One region of the Lactobacillus sp. 3B(2020) genome, then DNA from elsewhere that is predicted to be linked to it. Evidence: riboswitches for the same ligand, from Rfam matches in the RefSeq annotation. Region 1 holds a riboswitch; the other holds the start of a gene.
What was found. Region 1 has a riboswitch for lysine ahead of GTO83_RS09080 (amino acid permease). Riboswitches for the same ligand answer to the same signal wherever they lie in the genome.
Positions count from the first base shown of each region.

Region 2: it holds a riboswitch for lysine, as region 1 does, so the genes downstream of both, lysA (diaminopimelate decarboxylase) here and GTO83_RS09080 (amino acid permease) in region 1, are expected to answer to the same signal.

Region 1 is NZ_CP047410.1:1,800,972-1,811,285, reverse strand. It holds gene GTO83_RS09100 (glycoside hydrolase family 65 protein) at 1-1,593, shown strand, start outside; gene pgmB (beta-phosphoglucomutase) at 1,667-2,332, shown strand; gene GTO83_RS09090 (alpha/beta hydrolase) at 2,597-3,412, opposite strand; gene GTO83_RS09085 (GNAT family N-acetyltransferase) at 3,453-3,893, shown strand; lysine riboswitch at 3,952-4,124, shown strand; gene GTO83_RS09080 (amino acid permease) at 4,215-5,690, shown strand; gene GTO83_RS09075 (deoxynucleoside kinase) at 5,832-6,473, shown strand; tRNA gene GTO83_RS09070 (tRNA-Val) at 6,530-6,602, shown strand; tRNA gene GTO83_RS09065 (tRNA-Leu) at 6,620-6,702, shown strand; tRNA gene GTO83_RS09060 (tRNA-Gly) at 7,153-7,224, shown strand; tRNA gene GTO83_RS09055 (tRNA-Arg) at 7,238-7,311, shown strand; tRNA gene GTO83_RS09050 (tRNA-Pro) at 7,319-7,392, shown strand; gene GTO83_RS09045 (matrixin family metalloprotease) at 7,508-8,191, shown strand; gene GTO83_RS09040 (hypothetical protein) at 8,303-8,530, shown strand; gene GTO83_RS09035 (2'-5' RNA ligase family protein) at 8,541-9,224, shown strand; gene GTO83_RS09030 (flavodoxin) at 9,333-9,800, opposite strand; gene GTO83_RS09025 (TrkH family potassium uptake protein) at 9,945-10,314, shown strand, end outside.
Region 2 is NZ_CP047410.1:1,233,388-1,243,701, reverse strand. It holds gene GTO83_RS06110 (aspartate kinase) at 1-1,352, opposite strand, end outside; lysine riboswitch at 1,552-1,735, shown strand; gene lysA (diaminopimelate decarboxylase) at 1,817-3,130, shown strand; gene dapD (2,3,4,5-tetrahydropyridine-2,6-dicarboxylate N-acetyltransferase) at 3,166-3,879, shown strand; gene GTO83_RS06095 (N-acetyldiaminopimelate deacetylase) at 3,882-5,030, shown strand; gene dapA (4-hydroxy-tetrahydrodipicolinate synthase) at 5,044-5,973, shown strand; gene dapB (4-hydroxy-tetrahydrodipicolinate reductase) at 5,966-6,730, shown strand; gene GTO83_RS06080 (aminotransferase class I/II-fold pyridoxal phosphate-dependent enzyme) at 6,747-7,931, shown strand; gene GTO83_RS06075 (aspartate-semialdehyde dehydrogenase) at 7,969-9,021, shown strand; gene GTO83_RS06070 (FAD-dependent oxidoreductase) at 9,339-10,034, opposite strand; gene GTO83_RS06065 (MalY/PatB family protein) at 10,210-10,314, shown strand, end outside.

The DNA.
Region 1 (10,314 bases):
ACGACTACCAAGACCACGCTCAGTCACTTAAAGGACCAAGTCAGTGAAAAAGAAGTTGCCAATATCTTTGAAGCTGACTTGGCTGCTGGGGAAAGCACGATTGTTGAAAAGCGGACAGTGGTTGCAACTTCCCGTGATTTTGATACTCAAGAAGCTTTGGTTAACCGGGTTGATGAATTGAGTGCCCAATTGGATGTCCGGAGCTTTGCGGATCTTTTAAAGGATCACGAAGCTGAATGGCAAGCTCGGTGGGACAAGTCGGATGTGAAGATTAATGGGGATGAAGGGGCCCAACAAGGGATTCGTTTCAACCTCTTCCAACTCTTCTCAACTTACTACGGAAATGATTACCGGCTTAACATTAGTCCAAAGGGCTTTACTGGTGAAAAGTACGGTGGGGCAACTTACTGGGATACTGAAGCATACTGTTTACCAGTTTACCTAGGGGTTTCCAACGCCGAAGTTTCCCGGAATTTATTGATGTACCGGTATAACCAATTAGATGGGGCTTACGTCAATGCAAAGGAACAAGGCTTAGCTGGGGCCTTATACCCAATGGTGACCTTCAATGGGATTGAGTGCCACAACGAATGGGAAATTACTTTTGAAGAAATTCACCGGAATGGTGACATTGCTTATGCCATCTATAATTACACTAACTACACCGGTGACAAGTCCTATGTTCTTCACGAAGGGGTAAAGGTCTTAACCGAAATCTCACGGTTCTGGGCTGACCGGGTTCACTACTCTCAACGGGCAAACAAGTACATGCTCCACGGGGTTACCGGTCCCGACGAATACGATAACAACGTAAACAACGACTGGTACACGAACCTTCTTTGTCAGTGGACTTTGAAGTACACCCTTGAAGTACTTGAAGAAGTTGACGAGGAAGTCGCAGCCGACTTAGCCGTTAGTGAAGATGAAAAGCGGAAGTGGAAGTCGATTGTTGATAATATGTACCTTCCTTACGACGAAGAACGGCGGATCTTCCCTGAAAACGACGGCTTTATGGATAAGGATCTAGTTCCAGTGGGCGAAATTCCAAGTGATCAATTACCATTGAACCAAAACTGGTCATGGGATAAGATCTTACGGTCACCTTACGTTAAGCAAGGGGACGTTATTCAAGGAATTTGGGACTTTATGGATGACTTTACCCCAGAAGAAAAGAAGCGGAACTTCGATTTCTATGAACAATTTACGGTTCACGAATCAAGTCTGTCAGCTTCCGTTTACTCAGTCATCGCTGCTGATATTGGTTACGAAGACAAGGCCGTTGAAATGTACGAACGGTCTGCACGGCTAGACCTTGATAACTACAACAACGATACGGCTGACGGGCTCCACATTACTTCGATGACTGGGAGCTGGATTGACATTGTTCAAGGATTTGCGGGGATGCGGGTTCGTGATGGTAAGCTTTCCTACAAACCATTCTTACCAAAGAAGTGGGATTCCTACCAATTCCGGCAACAATTCCGCGGTCGGGTTATTGAAATTACCGTTGACCAAAATGGGGCTAAGGCCGAATTGATTAGTGGGGAACCATTAGTCATCGAAATGGCTGGTAAGGACCTTGAATTAAAGTAGACAAAATTTCTGAATAAAAAACAGGGCGGAGAAATAACTTTCTTGGCCCTGTTTGAATCTTGGAGGAAAACAAATGAAATTTGAAGAATTAAAAGGATTTGCTTTTGACTTAGATGGGGTAATTGCGGATACAGCAAAATTCCACAGCCAAGCTTGGCATCAAACTGCTGATAAAGTTGGTACCACTTGGACACCAGAATTACAAGAAGCCTTAAAAGGGGTTAGCCGGATGGACTCCTTAGAAATGATTCTAAAAGCTGGTGGCCACGAAAATGACTACACCCAAGCCGAAAAAGAAGCTTTGGCCGCGGAAAAGAACGAAAACTATGGCAAATTAATTGCTACTTTAACTCCTGATGATATTTTACCGGGGATGAAGGCTTTCTTAGATGAATTAGTTGCCAACAGCTACAAGCTTTCCTTGGCTTCCGCTTCAAAGAATGCCCCGAAGATTTTAAAGTACCTTGGGCTTACTGATTACTTTGTGGGAATTGTAGATCCAGCAACCTTGCATGCCGGGAAACCCGATCCCGAAATTTTTGCCCGGGCCGCTGAAATTCTTGATTTACCTGCTAACCAAGTCGCCGGTTTAGAAGATTCTAGTGCTGGGATTGAATCAATTAATGGGGCCGGAGAACTTTCAATTGGGATCGGTTCTCAATTGAAAGCCGCTAAGGTCATCTTTAACAGTACCGCTGAAGTTAGCCTCGCTAATATTAAGGCGGCACTGGCGGAATAATCGTTTCAACACTTACTTATTTGTGATATTTTGCAGATAGGGAAAAACTCCTTGATGGCCTGGTTGGGATAAGCAGAACGCAGGTTGATTCATTAGCATCGACCTTGCGTTCGCCCTGATCTGCTAAGGCCGTGCTTTTTGACCTTAGTTACTGAGTAACATTCGGAGATGATAAAGAGGGTGAGAAGAAGCCTCGCGTTTCTTCTCACCCTCTTTTTTCATCTCAAATTTCCAGTCGAGGTAGTGACTAATTATTAACTGAATTTAAAATTGATGATGATCTGATTTCATCCATTCGCAAGCCATGTCAACCCAGTGGGCAACGTGGGGTTGGTTACCTTCTGGATGATGAGCAACCAAGCCGTTGGCGATGTCCATGCCGTGAGGACCATGCTCAAATAAATGAATTTCCTGGGAAATATTTTGGGCTTGTTGAGCGAGAAAATAATTTAAACTGTTTTGGACAGGAACGATTGGATCGTCAACTGTTGCCCAAATAAAAGTTGGCCGGTTAGTAGCAGTGACGTGATGACTAGCGCTAAAGAAGGCGGGATCATCTGTCCATTGATTGCGAGTCGTTTGGTCAGTTGGAAAGCCGGCATCAAAATCAATAACGGGATATCCTAAAACAAGGTCAGTGAAACTGAGGTCACTTGCAGAATAGCCACTTGCCTTGGTGAGCCATTCACTATCCCAATAGTCGTTGTAAAGGCCGGCGATTTGTCCCCCAGCGGAAAAGGCCATTAGGTGAAGGCGATTGTTTAGGTGCCATTCAGACTGGTGAAGCTTGATTTGGTGAACAGCTTCCGCAACATCAAGTACTGGGGCCGGATAAAGGGGCGTTTGTTGACTAACAAAGGTGTAGCGGAGAATGAAAACCGCATAGCCTTTAGCTGAGAACGCTAACGCTGTCTTTTCGGTCTCTTCTTCGGGAATATGAGTCATTGAACCACCTGGAATGATCAAAAGGGGTTCGAAGACTTGAACTTCACTATTAGGAGTTGGGGTTTGTAAGTATGCCGTCATGGTTGCTTGGGTTGCTCGCTTGGCGCTCTTGAGGGATTGAGTTAAAATTTCCATATTAACACTTCTTTCAAAAATTTTATCTGGGGGCATTATAGTGCAGAATCAAGTTCAAGAAAAGGGATGCTGGTTAACTCCGGATGATCTTCTTAAAGTGCAAGCGTTACTTAGTGACCAGGCATTGGCACTGGCAGCGGGGATAACCTTGGTTGCGGACCGCAACGTCCAAGTTTGGGCATTAAATAATTGGCTTAGCCAACAGCGACTTTGGGGGATCTGGCGCGGAAATGATTTAATCGGCCTAATCTCTGCCTTTCCATTTAATGAAAAGCAAACGGAATTAGGATATTTACTTCGTCAAAATGAGTGGCACAAAGGAATTATGGGACGTGCAGTTGCGGACTTTCTTAAAGCTAATCCAGATGATCATTGGTTTGCTAGGGTTGAACCACAAAACGTGGCCTCTCAACGGATTTTGGTTAAGTGTGGCTTTCAACAAATTGCTAAGTCGGCAACTTGGCTTGAGTATCAGCGGTGATCAGGAAGGGATCCCTTTGCTTGCATAAAAAACAGATCCCCGTTATAATAAATAAGATTATTTAAGAAGAGGTTGCATCCTTCAAGAGTAAACCGACCGAGGTAAGCAAGTACCGAAAGGCGGTGGAAAGGGAATGGTGCCGAAACCAAGCGTTCCTTGCTAAGCGATTGGTTGGGCCGACGTTTAAGAGACGCCGGACTGTCGCGAAAGTCGCGGAGCGCTTCTACGATCGTACTAATTAATAGTGGGGTTGACCGAGCGTTTGGTGGTTAGCCCCTTTTCTTATACAATTATTCAAGATTAATTTAGGAGGAATTAGTTATGGATGGAAATGGTGAAGGACAAATTAAGCGGTCCCTCCAAACCCGTCACTTAACCATGATTGCCCTTGGGGGCTCGATTGGGACGGGACTCTTCATCGCTTCGGGTTCCGCAATTACAACTGCCGGACCTGGGGGTGCTTTGCTTGCTTATGCGGTTATGGGGGTAATGGTCTACTTCCTGATGACCAGTTTAGCCGAAATGGCGACCTACATTCCCTTAACGGGATCATTTGCCGCTTATGCTGGTAAATTTGTTAGTCCGGCAATGGGATTTGCTCTCGGCTGGAATTATTGGTTTAACGGGGCAATTACCGTACCGGTTGAAATCACGACTGTTGGGATTGTTATGAACTTCTGGTTCCCACACGTGCCGGCCTGGATGTTTAGTGGGGCAATTTTCTTAGTTATCTTCGTGATTAATTACCTTTCAGTTCGTTCCTACGGGGAAACCGAGTTCTGGTTAGCTTTAATTAAGGTCTTGGCCGTGGTTGCCTTCTTAATTGTTGGGGTCCTTGTGATCTTTGGAATTATGGGTGGTAAGGCCCCAATTGGAATGCGGAACTTTACCTATAAGGATGCACCATTTGTCCATGGGTTCCCAGGAATTATTACAGTTTTCCTAGTTGCCGGGTTCTCATTTCAAGGGACAGAAATGATTGGGATTGCAGCTGGGGAATCAGCTCATCCAGAAAAGTCCGTTCCAGAAGCCATTAAGTCAACTTTCTGGCGGATCCTGTTGTTCTACATTTTGACGATTTTTGTGATTGCCGTTATTTTGCCATATACCAACAAGAACTTGTTGAGTGCCGATGTTCAAGACGTCGTTACGAGTCCATTTACCTTGATTTTCCAACGGGCCGGTCTCGCTGCCGCAGCTAGCGTGATGAACGCGGTGATCTTGGTTGCGGTTATCTCATCAGCTAATTCCTGGATGTATGCTTCAACCCGGATGCTTTATTCCCAAGCGCGGGAAGGCTTCGCTTGGAGGATTTTTGGAATTGTTAACAAGCGGGGAATTCCAATCTATGGTTTGCTTGGAACGACGGTGGTCGGCGTACTTGTTTGGCTAACTCAATTTATTGGGCCAGAAGCCTACAACTATCTTGTAGCTGCTTCCGGTTTGTGTGGTTTCATCGCTTGGTTTGGGATCGCAATTAGTCACTATCGCTTTCGGCGGGCTTTCATTGCTCAAGGACATGATTTGAGTGAATTAAAGTACCACGCTTTGCTCTTCCCCTTCGGGCCAATCTTTGCCTTCATCCTTTGTATCATCGTAATTGCTGGGCAAAATATTGATGCCTTTGTTAAGCTTGATTGGTCAAACATCTTGATCACCTACATGAGTTTACCGATTGTTGTGATCTTGTTCTTCTACTACAAGCTTCGTTACGGTTCTAAGTTGATCCCACTAGAAGAAGTTGATCTTTCCCGGAGCACAAAAGGTGAACAGTACGAAAATAAAGAAGAAGAGTAACCATAAAAAAGTTGTTCTAAAGCTAATTAGAAGTTGTGAAGATAGGGAATCTAATTTTCACAGCTTCTTTTTTGTAGAGAAGCGTGTATAATGAAAAACGTTGCTTTAAGCTCGAATTGGATATAAGAGAGGAAGAAAACCATGATTGTACTTGCCGGAACCATTGGCGCTGGAAAGACTAGTTTAACGCAATTACTTGCCGATCATTTGGGGACCAAGGCTTACTTTGAATCAGTTGATGATAACCCGATTTTACCTTTATTTTATAAGGATCCGCAAAAGTATGGCTTTCTCTTACAGATTTACTTTTTAAACCGCCGGCTTGAAGAAATCAAGGCTGCTTCTTTGCAGAAGTTAAGTGTTCTGGACCGATCAATTTTTGAAGATGACTTGATGTTTCGGATGAACGCTGATTTAGGGCGAGCCACTGAAACCGAAGCGGATATCTATGCTTCGCTTTTGAAGAATATGATGGAAGAATTACCAAACCAACAAACGGAGAAGAAACCGGATTTATTAATTCATATTCAAGTTTCTTTTCCAACGATGCTAGAACGGATTAAGAAGCGGGGCCGGGCTTACGAGCAAATTGAGACTGATCCAGCCCTGTACAATTATTACCAAGAATTGAACCATCGTTACGCAAGTTGGTATGATCAGTATCAAGAAAGTCCAAAGATGTTAATCAATGGGGATCAATACAACTTTGTGGAAGATCCCAAGGCCGCCCAAACGGTGTTAGAAATGATTGATGAAAAATTATCAGCATTAAATTTAAAATAGAGTTTGACAATTTGAAGTAAAAGGCTTAAACTGTAATAGTTGGTTTAAGCCAATACGGAGGATTAGCTCAGTTGGGAGAGCGTCTGCCTTACAAGCAGAGGGTCACAGGTTCGAGCCCTGTATCCTCCATTTTTTTATAATTATATGCGGATATGGCGGAACTGGCAGACGCGCAAGATTTAGGTTCTTGTGTCCTTGTGGCGTGGAGGTTCGAATCCTCTTATCCGCATCTTGAGGAGGGTGGGAAGAAACTCAAGTTTCTTCCCACCCTTTCTTGCATCTCCGAATGTTACTCAGTAACTAAGGTCAAAGCAGTAGCTGAATGGCAGTTGCTTCCCTAACGGTCGCACCAACCGATTCAGCCTTGCATGGGCTCACAAACGCCAAACCAGTTGGCTGGTTCGCTCCAAATCACGGCCTTAGCGGATAAGTGCGAACGAAAGGTCGATTCTAATGAATCAACCTTCGTCCTTCTTATCCCGACCAGGCCGTCAAGGAGCTTTTTTCCCAACCTCTTTCTTTTTACTAAAAAAGCATTACCTGAATAGAGATAAACCGTTTTGCCTAACTAGCCAAACTTTTTTAGTAAAATGGGAAATTAATGTTGACAGAAATGAGGTGCTCCTGTATTATATATAGATGTTGAGAGGATAACTTCTTAATCGTAGGTTAATCAAATGCGGAAGTAGTTCAGTGGTAGAACATCACCTTGCCATGGTGGGGGTCGCGGGTTCGAATCCCGTCTTCCGCTTTTTAATTATTTTGCACCCATAGCGCAATTGGATAGAGTGTCTGACTACGAATCAGAAGGTTGAAGGTTCGACTCCTTCTGGGTGCATCGACATCGGAAATTAGCTCAGCTTGGTAGAGCACTGCGTTCGGGACGCAGGGGTCGCAAGTTCAAATCTTGTATTTCCGATAAATACGTACGGATGAGTTCAGCAACCAAAAGCGTTGTTGAGCTCTTTTTTATTTCTCTCTGATGCCATGCGGTAGAATAGCAGTAGTATTATATTCGGAAACGAGTGATAATTATGAAACGCTTCGTTAACTTAATCAGTTTAGCATTTTTAAGTTGGGGGTTATTGAATGTCCCGGATAGTCAGGCTTCGGTAACGAGTCCTTTAGACGGCGTCAACGCTTTTTCAACGGCTACTGATGATATTACCGATTTACCAGACTCACCCCAAGCCCAACGTGCTGCTGCCAAACAACTTACGATTCCGAGTAGTTCGCCAATTCCCTTAGAAGGTTATCGTTGGCCGAGTCGACAAATTACGGTGTACATGGCCACTCAGGATCATCAGGTGCAAGCAGCCTTTCGAGAGGCGGTCAAAAAGTGGAATCAAACTAAGGCCGTCCATTTACACTGGATTAAAAGTCGGCAACGAGCAGAAGTAATTGTGACTGATGGGGATCTCCAAACAACTGGAAATAGTAATGTCGGTTACGTTACCAGTCAATTAGGATCCACCGAAACCCAATTTAATCCCGATACCCATGCCATGATCCGAGCTAAATCAACGCTGGATGCGGCCAAATTGCGATACGTAAACCGGCAGTATCGGGATCACGTTGCGGAACATGAATTAGGGCATGCTTTAGGTCTTGCCCATGCCCCTGAAGATTATCAGAGTGTAATGATTCCCCGGAATATTCGAAGGGGGATTAGTAAATTAGATCGGCAAGCAATTCGAAATTTATACGGGCTTAATTAGTTAAGGAGATCGTGGTTTCCTTGCAATCGTTTTCTCAATTCACAATCTCGTGCTATAATTAAAGCATTCATGACTTTGAGGTTGTGAAATTCGATAAAGGGTGTGGAATTTATGGCAAGTGTAAAAGATGGTTGGCATAAGGTCTTAGGTCATGATGTTTACGTTGAAGATGGTGGAGTGACCCATGGTAAACGAGTTACCGAAGATGGGCAAACCCTTGCTATTTACCCATACCGCCGGGAAGAGATTGGCGGTGACCAAGCCTTTTGGTTAACGACGGGTGTCTCCTTATCAACGCTTCGTCGAGGGCTTCAAACAGGTCTGTATTCCTTAGCTTAGGTGGTTACAAATGGAACAATTACAAGCGGAATTAGTAGCCCGTTACCAAGCAATTGCCCAAGAAAATCGGGAAGTTGTCCTCGCTGGTGGGTATCCCGATCTGCACGTTGATGATGATTGGCAAAATCAACGAGTAGGCCTAACTTTAGTGGTACCATTGCCAGTGCATTGGACCCGGAATCTTGGTTTTGCCATGGCGAAACTAAAGGAATTTGAACCAGAGCAGTATTATTATCCGGCAAAAGATCTGCACTTAACCGTAATCGATTTAGTTGCCGGAAAGGTTAACCAACAATTAACTGATTTCCCACTCGCAAAAATTAAAGCCACCTTGGCCAAAAGTTTAACCCAAGCGAAGGCCTTTGATTGGGAGCTAAGAGGATTAGTCGCTACGGATGGAGCTGTGATTGCTTGTGGTTATTATTCACCAGAATTAATGGCTTTACGAAAACAAGTGCGTGAAACTTTTAAAGCTGCCGGAACCCCGGTGAGTGAACACCGCCCGGCCTTTACGGCGCATGTTACGGTTGCCCGTTATCGGAAATTGTTAAGTGACCCGGGAGCCTTTTTGGGGATGGTTGATAACCTCAGAAATATCGGCTTTGGGGCAACCAAGGTACAAACTGTGAACTTGGTTTGGCATGATTGGTACAATCACCACCAAGAAGTGTTAGCAACGTATCATTTACAATAAAACGACCAGGAGAAAAATCTCGTTGGTCGTTTTTGTGTTTCTAAGGATGCTGATATGATTAGCAAAATTCTTGTTTTAGGGAGGAGTTCAAGCAGGTTCCTTTTGGAACTAATATCCTAATTGCTGTACCCAAGCCTTTAATTGGGCAATACTAAAATTATTAACCCGTTTAGCTGGTTTAACGTCACTCTTCGGCAGAAGTTGTTTAATGATTGCTTCACCGCGTTCAGGGGAACTAGAACCGGAAGTAGCAAATGGTACCACTACTTTGCCAGCTAAGGTTTGATGGGCCAAGAAATCATGGATGACCATTGGTGGAACTCCCCACCAGGTTGGATATCCAAGAAAGAGCACGTTGAAGTCAGGTAAAGTTAGTGGCTTAGCAGTTGGTGGCGTTGCCTGACCACTTTGTTCGCGGTTTGCCCGTGAGTTATCATTTTGCCAGTTGAGGTCAGCGTTGGTATATGGAACGGTAGCTTCAATTGCAAGGGGAGTTACCTTTAAAACTTGCCCTAAGCGTTCAGCTGCTTGTTTAGTTGTGCCAGTTTCTGAAAAATAAGCAATTGCAAATTTCATTTTTCCACCTCCAAATAGTTATCTTTATTATAATTCTGATCGTTAATTTTGATAAATGCTCATTTTATTGGTTTGTTGATACTGAAAATGCATGGTAGTAAAGATGATATAATAAGAATTGAATTTTAAGATGGGGTGGAGACAATGATTGAAATAAATAAGCACCGTTATTCATTCCCAAAGCTCTTAACCTTTGGCTTCATTATGGTAATCGCAATTGGGACGCTCTTATTACTTTTACCAATAGCGACACGGCCGGGACTACATACTTCTTTTATGACGGCTTTTTTTACCTCTACGAGTGCTACCTGTGTGACGGGCTTAACCTTAGTTGATACAGCTACGCACTGGGCGCCCTTTGGCCAGTTAGTGATTGCTGTTTTAATGGAAGTTGGGGGACTGGGGTTTATGACCTTTGCGGTTATGACGTCCTTATTAATTCGACGTCAATTAAAGATGTCGACTCGGTTTTTAGTTCAGGAGTCTTTAAACCTCGATAATGTCTCCCAAATTC
Region 2 (10,314 bases), 570 kb from region 1:
TTAAAGAAGTGGTGGTTAATTGCCTTGATGGCCTGGTTAGTATCGGTAGGGTCGACCCCAATCATGGTGGCAATCTTGGAAGCCCCTTGGTTAATCATTTGGATCGCAATGTGTTCTTTAGCTAGGATACCAAGAATTTCCGCTGGCACAGTTGGGGAGGTGGCCATTCCCTCGCCAACGACCGTGATTAAGGCAAAGTCATTAATCCATTCCAAACGGTCGGGATTAACCGTTGCTTGAATTTCATCGCAAATTTCGTCAATGATTTCTGGCGTTAACTTATGCTTATCAAAGACAATGGTAATATCATCAATCCCGGATGGCATATGCTCATAAGAAACGTCATGTTCTTGGAGAATCGTTAAGATTTGTAAGGTGAAGCCGGCTTCCTTATTAAGGAGATATTTATGCAGGTAAAGGGCAGCAAAGTGCTTTCCCGCGGCAATCCCGGTTACGGGAGAGCTTGGCTGAAAATTGTGATCCGGAACGATCAGCGTTCCCGGTTTTTCTGGGGCCCAAGTATTCTTAACGTTGATGGGAATTCCCGCCGCAATCACCGGTAAGAGAGCTTCATCATGGAAAACTGAGAAACCAGCATAAGAAAGTTCCCGCATTTCGCGATAAGTCATTTTCTTAATGGGGGTTGGATGTTCAACTAACTTTGGGTCGACCGCATAAATTGAGTCAACATCGGTAAAGTTTTCGTATTTCTCAGCTCCCAGACCACGAGCAAGGATCGCTCCGGTAATGTCAGACCCACCCCGGGAAAAAGTTGCAATGTAGCCCGCCATCGTAAAGCCAAAAAAGCCTGGAACCACTACCCGTTCATCATCAGCAACCTTAAAGTCTTGGAGTCGGTAGTAGGTTTCCGGCGCCACCACCGCATTGTTCGGGGTTCCCGTAACCATGATCCCGATAGCTTGCGGATCAGCAAACCGGGCTTTGATGCCCAAGTGATTTAAAATAGCGGCTAATAACCGGGCATTTAATCGTTCGCCATGCGCTTTAAAGGTCGCCATTAAGTATGAATCAGCGGGGTAATTGCCATTTGGCAAATTTACTAAGGCTTTGTGAATGGGGGCCAAGGCTTCCGCTGGTAAGTTAAAGTAATCCCCAATTGCCTGGTAGCGCTCAAAAATTTGGGTGACCGTGGCTTGATAAGCTTGCCCTTGTAAAACTTCATTCGCATACTTAATCAAGAGGTCAGTGACCTTTGTATCAGTCGATTCCCTTTTTCCGGGTGCGGAAGTCACAATCACCTTGCGGTCTTGATCGGCCTGAATAATTCTGATTGCTTGCGCAAAGGCCGCTCCGTTAGCAAGCGAACTGCCCCCAAATTTAATGACTTTCATATTTATGCACTCCTTTAGCAATTTCCGAAAATATTTTAATAGAATTCTAACACTGATTTCAAGCAGTGCAAGTCATAACTTTTTAGTAAAACGTTGAACTAAAGGGCTCAAAATTTGAACTTATATGTAGATTTTGACAAAAAATTAAAGTTAAATTAAAAACCCCTTGACGTCAGCAACAAATAATTATAAACTACCATTAAATCGAAGAGGCGCAACTGACAAGAGTAGCAGTTCCGAGTTTGCCGAAAACAATGAAAAATTGTGAAAGGGGAGGTTGCCGAAGTGATCACTGATACGGCTAGGTGATTAGCTGGGTCGACATAGAAGATATGTCGGACTGTCGCCGGACAAAAGGAGCCGGCGGTGCGCTATCGACTTTATTAAGGATATTGACTTAGTAAGCTCCCAGTGCATCGCCACCGCGGAGCTTTTTATTTTGCTGGCAGAATTGGAGGATAGGAATGCAACAAACAAGTCAACCATTGGAAGTTAACGATGCTGGTCACTTAATGATTGGTGGCGTTGATAGTCTGGAGCTCGCTAACCAGTATCAAACCCCGTTAGTTGCTTATGATGTAACTAAGATTCGTGATCAGATTCACCGTTTCCAACAAGTTTTTGAAGCCGCCGGAGTTGATTACGCCGTTTCATTTGCTAGTAAGGCCTTGGCCATTAAAGCGATCTACCAAGTGATGAAAGCTGAAGGGGCCCACGCCGATGTTGTTTCGGGCGGTGAATTATACACAGCTAAAAGTGCTGGCTTTCCAATGGCTAAGGTTAGCTATCATGGGAATAATAAGTCTAAACAGGAATTAAGCGAAGCCCTTGATGCTGGGGTCGGCATGATCGTAATTGATAACTTCCACGAAATTGATCTGTTAAAGGAACTGCTTGCCAAACGAAATCGAAAGCAAGCGGTAATGTTACGGTTAACCCCAGGTATTACTGCTCATACGAATGAGTATATCCAAACCGGACAAGTTGATTCCAAGTTTGGCTTTGACCTCGCTTCGGGACAAGCTGATCGTGCCCTGCAGCTCGTCCTAGCCGATGACCACTTTGATGTTCGCGGGATTCATGCCCACATTGGTTCGCAAATCTTTGATGTGCAAGGCTTTGCCGGCGTCGCTAAGAAGTTAGTTGCGGTGGCTAAGCATTTCCAAACTGAGTTTGCTTATGTCCCAGCAATTATCAATGTCGGCGGCGGTTTCGGTATTCGCTACGTCAGTGCTGACCATCCTCAAGCACCAGAAGCTTTTGTTAAGACGATCGTTGATGAAATTAAAACAGCCACAGGAGAAGCTGATTTACCAATGCCAGCCATCTGGATTGAACCGGGACGGTCTTTAGTGGGACCTGCTGGCTACAACCTCTATACCGTTGGCAGTCGAAAAGATATTCCAGGTTTCAAGCCGTTCGTTTCCGTTGACGGGGGGATGGGTGATAATATTCGGCCAGCTCTTTACCAAGCAGAATACGAAACGATTTTGGCCCGGGATCCAAAGGCCAAAGCAGTCGAAACGGTACGGATTGCTGGTAAGTATTGTGAATCTGGTGATATTCTTAGCCAAGGGCAACCGCTCCCGGCTACCCAACCAGGAGACGTCCTCGCGATGCTTGCTACCGGCGCTTACGGCTACTCAATGGCTTCTAATTATAATCGGAATCCTCGCCCGGCAGTCGTCTTTGTTGAAAACGGTAAAAGTTACCTTGTTGTAAAGCGCGAGTCTTATGCCGAGTTAGTGCAAAATGATCAGGATTATCCAAACGCTTAAAAGAAAATTTCTACTTATTATATGGAGGTACACAAATGGCAACTCTTGATGCCCAATCAATCATTAACTACATCGCAACTGCAGAAAAGAAAACCCCGGTTAAGGTTTACTTGAAGGGACCGCATTTAGACCAAGTCGAATTTCCAGCAAGTACTGATCCCTTTATTGAAACGACAACGGGGGTGCTCTTCGGCGACTGGAAAGTTGTTAAGCCCTTCTTGGCTTCGCACAAAGCGGACTTCACTAGTGTCCGGATTGAAAATAACGCGCGGAATTCAGCCGTTCCATTGTTGGATATGAAGGAAATTAATGCACGGATCGAACCGGGGGCAATCATTCGCGACCAGGTTGTAATTGGCGATAATGCCGTGGTAATGATGGGCGCAACCATTAATATTGGGGCTGAAGTTGGTGAAGGTTCAATGATTGATATGGGAGCCATCCTTGGTGGCCGGGCGATCGTTGGTAAAAACTGCCACATCGGTGCCGGAACTGTCCTGGCTGGGGTGGTCGAACCAGCGAGTGCTCAACCAGTCCGGGTTGATGATGATGTCTTGATCGGGGCCAATGCCGTGGTAATTGAAGGAGTTCACATTGGCAAGGGCGCTGTTGTTGCGGCTGGAGCGGTCGTCGTTGAAGATGTTCCAGCTGGTAAGGTGGTTGCTGGGGTGCCAGCTCGGATCATCAAGGATGTTGATGATCAAACGACTAGCAAGACGGGCCTTGAAGCTGATTTACGGAAGTTGTAATTATGCTAAGTGAAAATGAATTAATTCAAATCCGCCGCCACCTCCATCAAATTCCAGAACTGGCCCTAAAAGAACATGAAACCCATGCTTACTTGCTTAAAATGATTGCGCAACTTCAGACCGATTATATGGAAGTTCAAACGCCAGCTGAGTTACCAACGGCGCTTCTGGTATTGATTAAGGGAACGGCCCCGCAACGAACGATTGGTTATCGAACTGATATTGATGCCTTGCCCGTTACTGAAGCAACTGGTTTACCCTTTACCTCGCAACATCCTGGCGTAATGCACGCTTGTGGCCATGATATCCACATGACCGTTGCCTTAGGTGTCTTGAGTTACTTTGCCAGCCACCAACCCAAGGATAATTTGCTCTTCTTCTTTCAACCAGCGGAAGAAAGTGAAAATGGCGGGAAACTAGCTTACGAACGGGGGATTTTTAACGGCCAATGGCGACCGGATGAATTTTACGGGCTCCACGATAATCCGGATCTACCAGCTGGAGCTATCGGTTGTCGGATGGGAACCTTATTTGCCGGAACCACAGAATTAAATATTGATATTGAAGGTCAAGGCGGGCACGCTGCCTTTCCGCAAGACGCTAACGATGCCGTCGTTGCAATGGCCACCTTGGTTACGCAGATTCAAACCATTGTTTCTCGGAATATCGATCCGATTCAAAGTGGCGTGGTTACAATCGGAAAAGTCGAAGCCGGTACGATTCGAAACGTTATCGCTGGCCATGCTCGCCTTGAAGGTACCATCCGGGGTTTGACCCAGGAAATGATCCTCAAGATTGACGATCGTCTGCGCGCCCTTTGTCAAGGCCTTGAAGTTAGCTTTGGCGTTAAAGTTAAGCTCGAACTAAACCAGGGTGGTTACTGGCCGGTTGAAAATAATCCGGCACTAACTAAACGTTTTATTAATTATATGCAAACGGCGCCTGGAGTTAATTTTATTGAAACTAAGCCAGCAATGACTGGGGAAGACTTTGGTTATCTCTTAGCCAAGTTCCCGGGAACGATGTTTTGGCTGGGGGTTGAAGATGACGCGCAGTTACATTCGGCAACCTTAACACCGAAGGAAGCGTCTATTCAGCGAGGAGTCACGGCAATTACTGGTTTTTTAACAGCGCGGATGAATGAAAAATAAAGGAGATAAGCTTATGAATTTACAAGCTGCAGATTTTATGGTTGCTATTATTACCCCGTTTGATGAGAATAACCAAATTAACTATCCAGCCTTGGATCGCTTAACGGATCATCTCCTTGAAAAGGGAGCCAATGGGTTTGTGATTGGAGGAACGACTGGGGAAACCCCAACTTTGAGCCATGATGAAAAGTTAGCTCTCTATAAGCACTTTGGCGCTTATGTTCATGGCCGGGTACCGGTGATTGCCGGGACGGGAAGCAACAATACCGCAGAAACCATTGCTTTTACAAACGAAGTTGCCGAAATTGATGGAATTGATGTCGCCCTGGTCGTCGTGCCTCCTTACAACAAGCCAAACCAACGGGGGATGATCGCTCACTTTACCAAGGTTGCTGATGAAGTCAACATCCCGGTAATGATCTACAATATCCCAGGACGGACGGGAGTCAAGATGGAAGTTTCAACCTTGGTAGAACTTTCTCATCACGAAAACATTGTGGCAGTAAAGCAGTGTGCCAGCTTAACCGAAATGCAAGCGTTAATTGACCAAACCCCAGATGATTTTGCGGTCTTCTCCGGGGAAGATGCCCAAGCCCTCTTTACCAAGGTAATTGGTGGTGCTGGGGTGATTTCGGTTGCTGGTCACGTTTATCCTACACAAATGCGGACAATGTACGATGCTTTAGACCGGGGCGATGTTGCAACGGCTGGGCGCTTACAACGGTGGTTAACCCCAAAGATGGCGGCCCTTTTCATGTTCCCATCGCCATCCCCAGTTAAGGCGGTTTTAAACGCGCAAGGCTTTGAAGTTGGTGGTTGCCGTTTACCAATCGTCACCTTGAATACTGAAGAAAAATCTCAGTTAGCAACGGCTCTTGGCCTGGAAGCACACGCCTTAGAAGGTGCCTTACCCCTTGATTTAGGAGGTGACCTTAATGCCTAAGGTTTTAATTGCTGGTTATACCGGAGCAATGGGCCGCTACGCAACCGATTTGGTTAACAACCTGCCAGGGTTTGAAATTACGGCTGGGCTTGCGCCCCACGATGCGGATACGAAGATGCCTGCGACGGCCCAAATTTATCATTCATTGGCTGAAATTGAACCGGGGGTTGCTGAGATTTGGTTGGACTTCACGGTACCAAGTGCAGTCAAAGCAAACGTTACTTTTGCCCTTCAGCATGGCTTTACCCCAATTGTCGGGACGACCGGATTAACTTCAGCTGATGTAGCTGAACTCCAAGCCTTGGCTGAAGAAAATGGGCAAGGTGGATTGATTGCCCCCAACTTTGGGATGAGTGCGGTGCTCTTAATGAAGTTTGCAAAGGAAGCAGCGGCTTACTTCCCGGATGCTGATGTGATTGAAATGCACCACGGTGACAAGAAAGATGCGCCATCTGGAACGGCTTTGACGACGGCCCAAATGATTGCGGCTGGTCGCCAGAGCGCGCCCCAACCGACGGTGAGCGAAGAATCCGTTTCGGGTGCTTTGGGGGCTAATGTTGACGGAGTAGCCGTCCATGCAGTCCGGCTTCCCGGTTACATTGCCCACGAACAAGTTTTGTTTGGGGGTCCCGGGGAAGCACTGACGATTCGACAAGACTCCTTTGACCGCGCTTCCTTTATGAGTGGGGTCAAAGTTGCCTTACAAAAAGCCAATCAATTAACTAGCTTAGTCTTTGGATTAGAAGAGATTTTATAAGAGAGGAACGGTGTCTATGCCACAATTAGCAAGTGCCTTACAAGGAATGGGAAACAAGACCTTACAACAAACTCCCCCTGCGATGATTCGCGCTTTTGATCAGGAGATTTCATCAATTCCGGGGTTAGTGAAATTAACCCTTGGAGAACCCGGTTTTGATGTTCCAGAACACATTAAGCAAGCGGCTATCAAGAGTATCGAAGCAAATGATTCTCACTACTCTACGGCTGCGGGAAAGTTACCACTACGGCAAGCAATTGCCAATCAATTAAAAAATCGCTTTGGGGTTGAATACCAAGGTGATGGTGAAGTGGTGGTTACTAATGGGGCAACTGAAGCCCTTACGGCGACGATCTTTAGTTTACTCAATCCTGGTGATAAGGTGATTATCCCCACTCCTGGGTATGCCTTATATAATCCAATTGTGACGTATAACGGTGCCATTCCAGTCGAAGTAAATACCAAGGATGATAATTTTGTGTTAACTCCTGAGCGCCTAGAAAAGGCAATCGAAGCTAACCCATCAGTTAAGGCAATTTTATTGAACTTCCCGGTCAACCCAACGGGGCGGACGTACGGTCAAGCAGAATTACAAGCTTTAGCAACGGTAATTAAGCGCCACCATCTTTTGGTAATTTCCGATGAAATATACGGGGACTTAACTTATGATCACCGTCATTACTCGATGATTGAAGAGTTACCGGAACAAACGATTTTGATTTCAGGATTATCAAAGTCGCATGCCATGACCGGCTGGCGCCTTGGTTACTTGGCGGGACCAAAAGCATTGGTTCAACAAATTACCAAGATGCATTCGTTCTTGATCACTTGTATCAACGATACGGCCCAAGCGGCCGCTTTGGAAGCCATTCAAAATGGGCAAGCTGACCCGATTGCTTTCCGTCAAGAATACGAACACCGGCGGAACTTGATGGCCCAAGCACTTCGGGCGCTTGGATTTGAAATGGCGACACCGGAAGGCGCTTTCTATATGTTTGCTAAGATTCCTGCTCAATTTGGGGATGATGATTTTGCCTTTGCCCGGGCAATTGCTAAAGAAGCAAAGGTTGGGGTAATTCCGGGGAGCGTCTTTGGCCCTGGTGGAGAAGGCTATGTTCGGCTTTCATATGCAGCACCAGAAGAAGATATCCAAGAAGCAATGAAGCGAATTACGGCTTTTATGGCTAAGCAAAATAACTAATTAAACTTGATAGTTGAAATTTGAGGAGGAAACTAATATGGCTAAGGAATATGTCGTAGCAATTTTAGGAGCAACTGGGGCCGTTGGTCATCGGATGATTGAACAATTAGCCGCTTCATCAATTCCAGTGAAGGAAGTTAAGCTGTTAGCATCCGCTCGTTCAGCTGGGACTCAATTGAAGTTCCGGGACCAAACTTTGACGGTTGAAGAAACCACGCCGGACTCTTTTGAAGGGGTTGATTTGGTCTTGAGTTCTGCAGGGGGCTCAACTTCCAAGAAATTTTTACCAGAAGCCGTTAAGCGCGGGGCTGTCTGTGTGGACAACACCAGTGCTTATCGGATGGAACCAGATGTTCCGCTGGTCGTACCAGAAGTTAATCCGGAGACGTTGGCCCAACATCACGGGATTGTTGCTAATCCAAACTGTTCCACGATTCAAATGGTGGTCGCACTAGAACCAATCCGGCAGGCTTTTGGTTTAAAGCAAATAATTGTGTCAACTTACCAAGCTGCATCTGGGGCGGGACAAAGTGCTTTGAACGAATTTTACCAACAAGCACAGGATTATCTTGACGGTAAGGAAATGCAAGCTAACATTCTCCCAACTAAGGGGGACAAGAAGCATTACCCATTAGCCTTTAACCTTCTTCCCCAAATTGATGTCTTAGAAGATAGTGGTTACTCCCATGAAGAATGGAAAATGATCCATGAAACCAAGAAGATTATGGTTGGGGATATGAACTCACCAGAAATTAAGGTCACTGCTACCTGTGTCCGGGTCCCAGTTCCAATTAGCCACGGGGAATCGGTATACTTTGAAGTTGAAGATAAGAGTGCCACGGTTGAACAAATTCGCGAACTTTTAGCACAAGCACCTGGGGTAGTGGTTCAAGATGACATTCAGCACCAAATTTACCCCCAACCAATTAACGCGGTAGGCAAGGGGGACACCTTTGTTGGGCGTTTACGGCCAGACTATGAAAACAAGGGAGCTTTCAACATGTGGATTGTCGCTGACAACCTCTTGAAGGGGGCTGCGCTTAATACCGTTCAAAACGCTGAAGAATTGGTAAAGCGGGGCCTGATTTAAGCAAAAGAGTGGCGCATCCACTTGGCTACTGCTTAGACCATAATTTATGAATAACATTCGGATCGGAGATACAAGAGAAGAGGTTGGGAAAAAAGCTCCTTGACGGCCTGGTTGGGATAAGAAGGACGAAGGTTGATTCATAGAATCGACCTTTCGTTCGCACTTATCTACTAAGGCCGTGCTTTTTGACCTTAGTTACTGAGTAACATTCGGAGATGACAAAGAGGGTGGGAAGAAACTTGAGTTTCTTCCCACCCTCTATTGTGCTTTCTAACTGTTTAATGGTGAGACCTTTTTCCGTCCTCTTTATGTGCCTTTTAGTACCCGTAAAGGACATCCCGCTTAACGTGGTCAGTGGCAATCTTACCTTCTGTCGTTAAGAATTCTTCAGTTGCGTCAACCACTTTGGATGCTCCGGAAATGTAGTAGTCAGCTTCATTACCAAGTTTTTGGGTGAGTTTTAAAAGTTCAGCTTGGGCTTCTGCGCGGTGGTTAACCAGATGGAGCTGAAGGTTTGGATAGGTCTGGGCCCAAGCTTCAAAGTCGGCTTGATAAAGGTGGTAATCATTGGCAACAAAGACTAGGTCAATAACCTGGTCACGCTTATCATGTAAGGCTTGTTTAATGAGGGCCCGAATGGGGGTAATCCCGACCCCGCTTGCGAACATTACCAAGGGATGATCAAGTTTTGGGAGGGTGAAGTTACCGAGGGGACCAAGTACGGTTACTGCTTCTCCGGGAACCAGCGTGATTAAGTTGGCCTTAAAGCTACTCATTTCTTGCCGGGTGCGGGTTCCTAGTAAAATAACCCCGTCCCTTTCTGGGGCGGCCATGGATAGCGCCCGGACTTGTTTCTTATCGGTTACCTTTTTGGTTGGTAACCCAAGCCGCATGTACTGACCGGCTTGCCAGGTAAAACCAGTGGGCACCTTGATTTTAAGTTCATAGTAGTCTTCGGCTAAGTGGTTGATTGAAATTAGTTCGGATTGATAACTTGGTAATTCTTCAGCCATAAAAAAAGCTCCTTTCATCTTGAAACAATTTAAGTAGCCTCATTATACCGAAAATACTGATCAAAAGTAAGTGATTTGCTGGCGGTTTTAATTTAAATTTGCAAAGACCAGTTTCTTAAACTTAAATCTGTTAAACTAGGGATAGTTAGTGGGTTTTAGAAAGGAAGCGACGAAAGTGAACTTTGATCAACAATTCAATCGACGGCAAACTAATTCCTTCAAGTGGGCGGTTGGTGAAAACAAGCTTCCCATGTCAATCGCGGATATGGATTTTCAAACT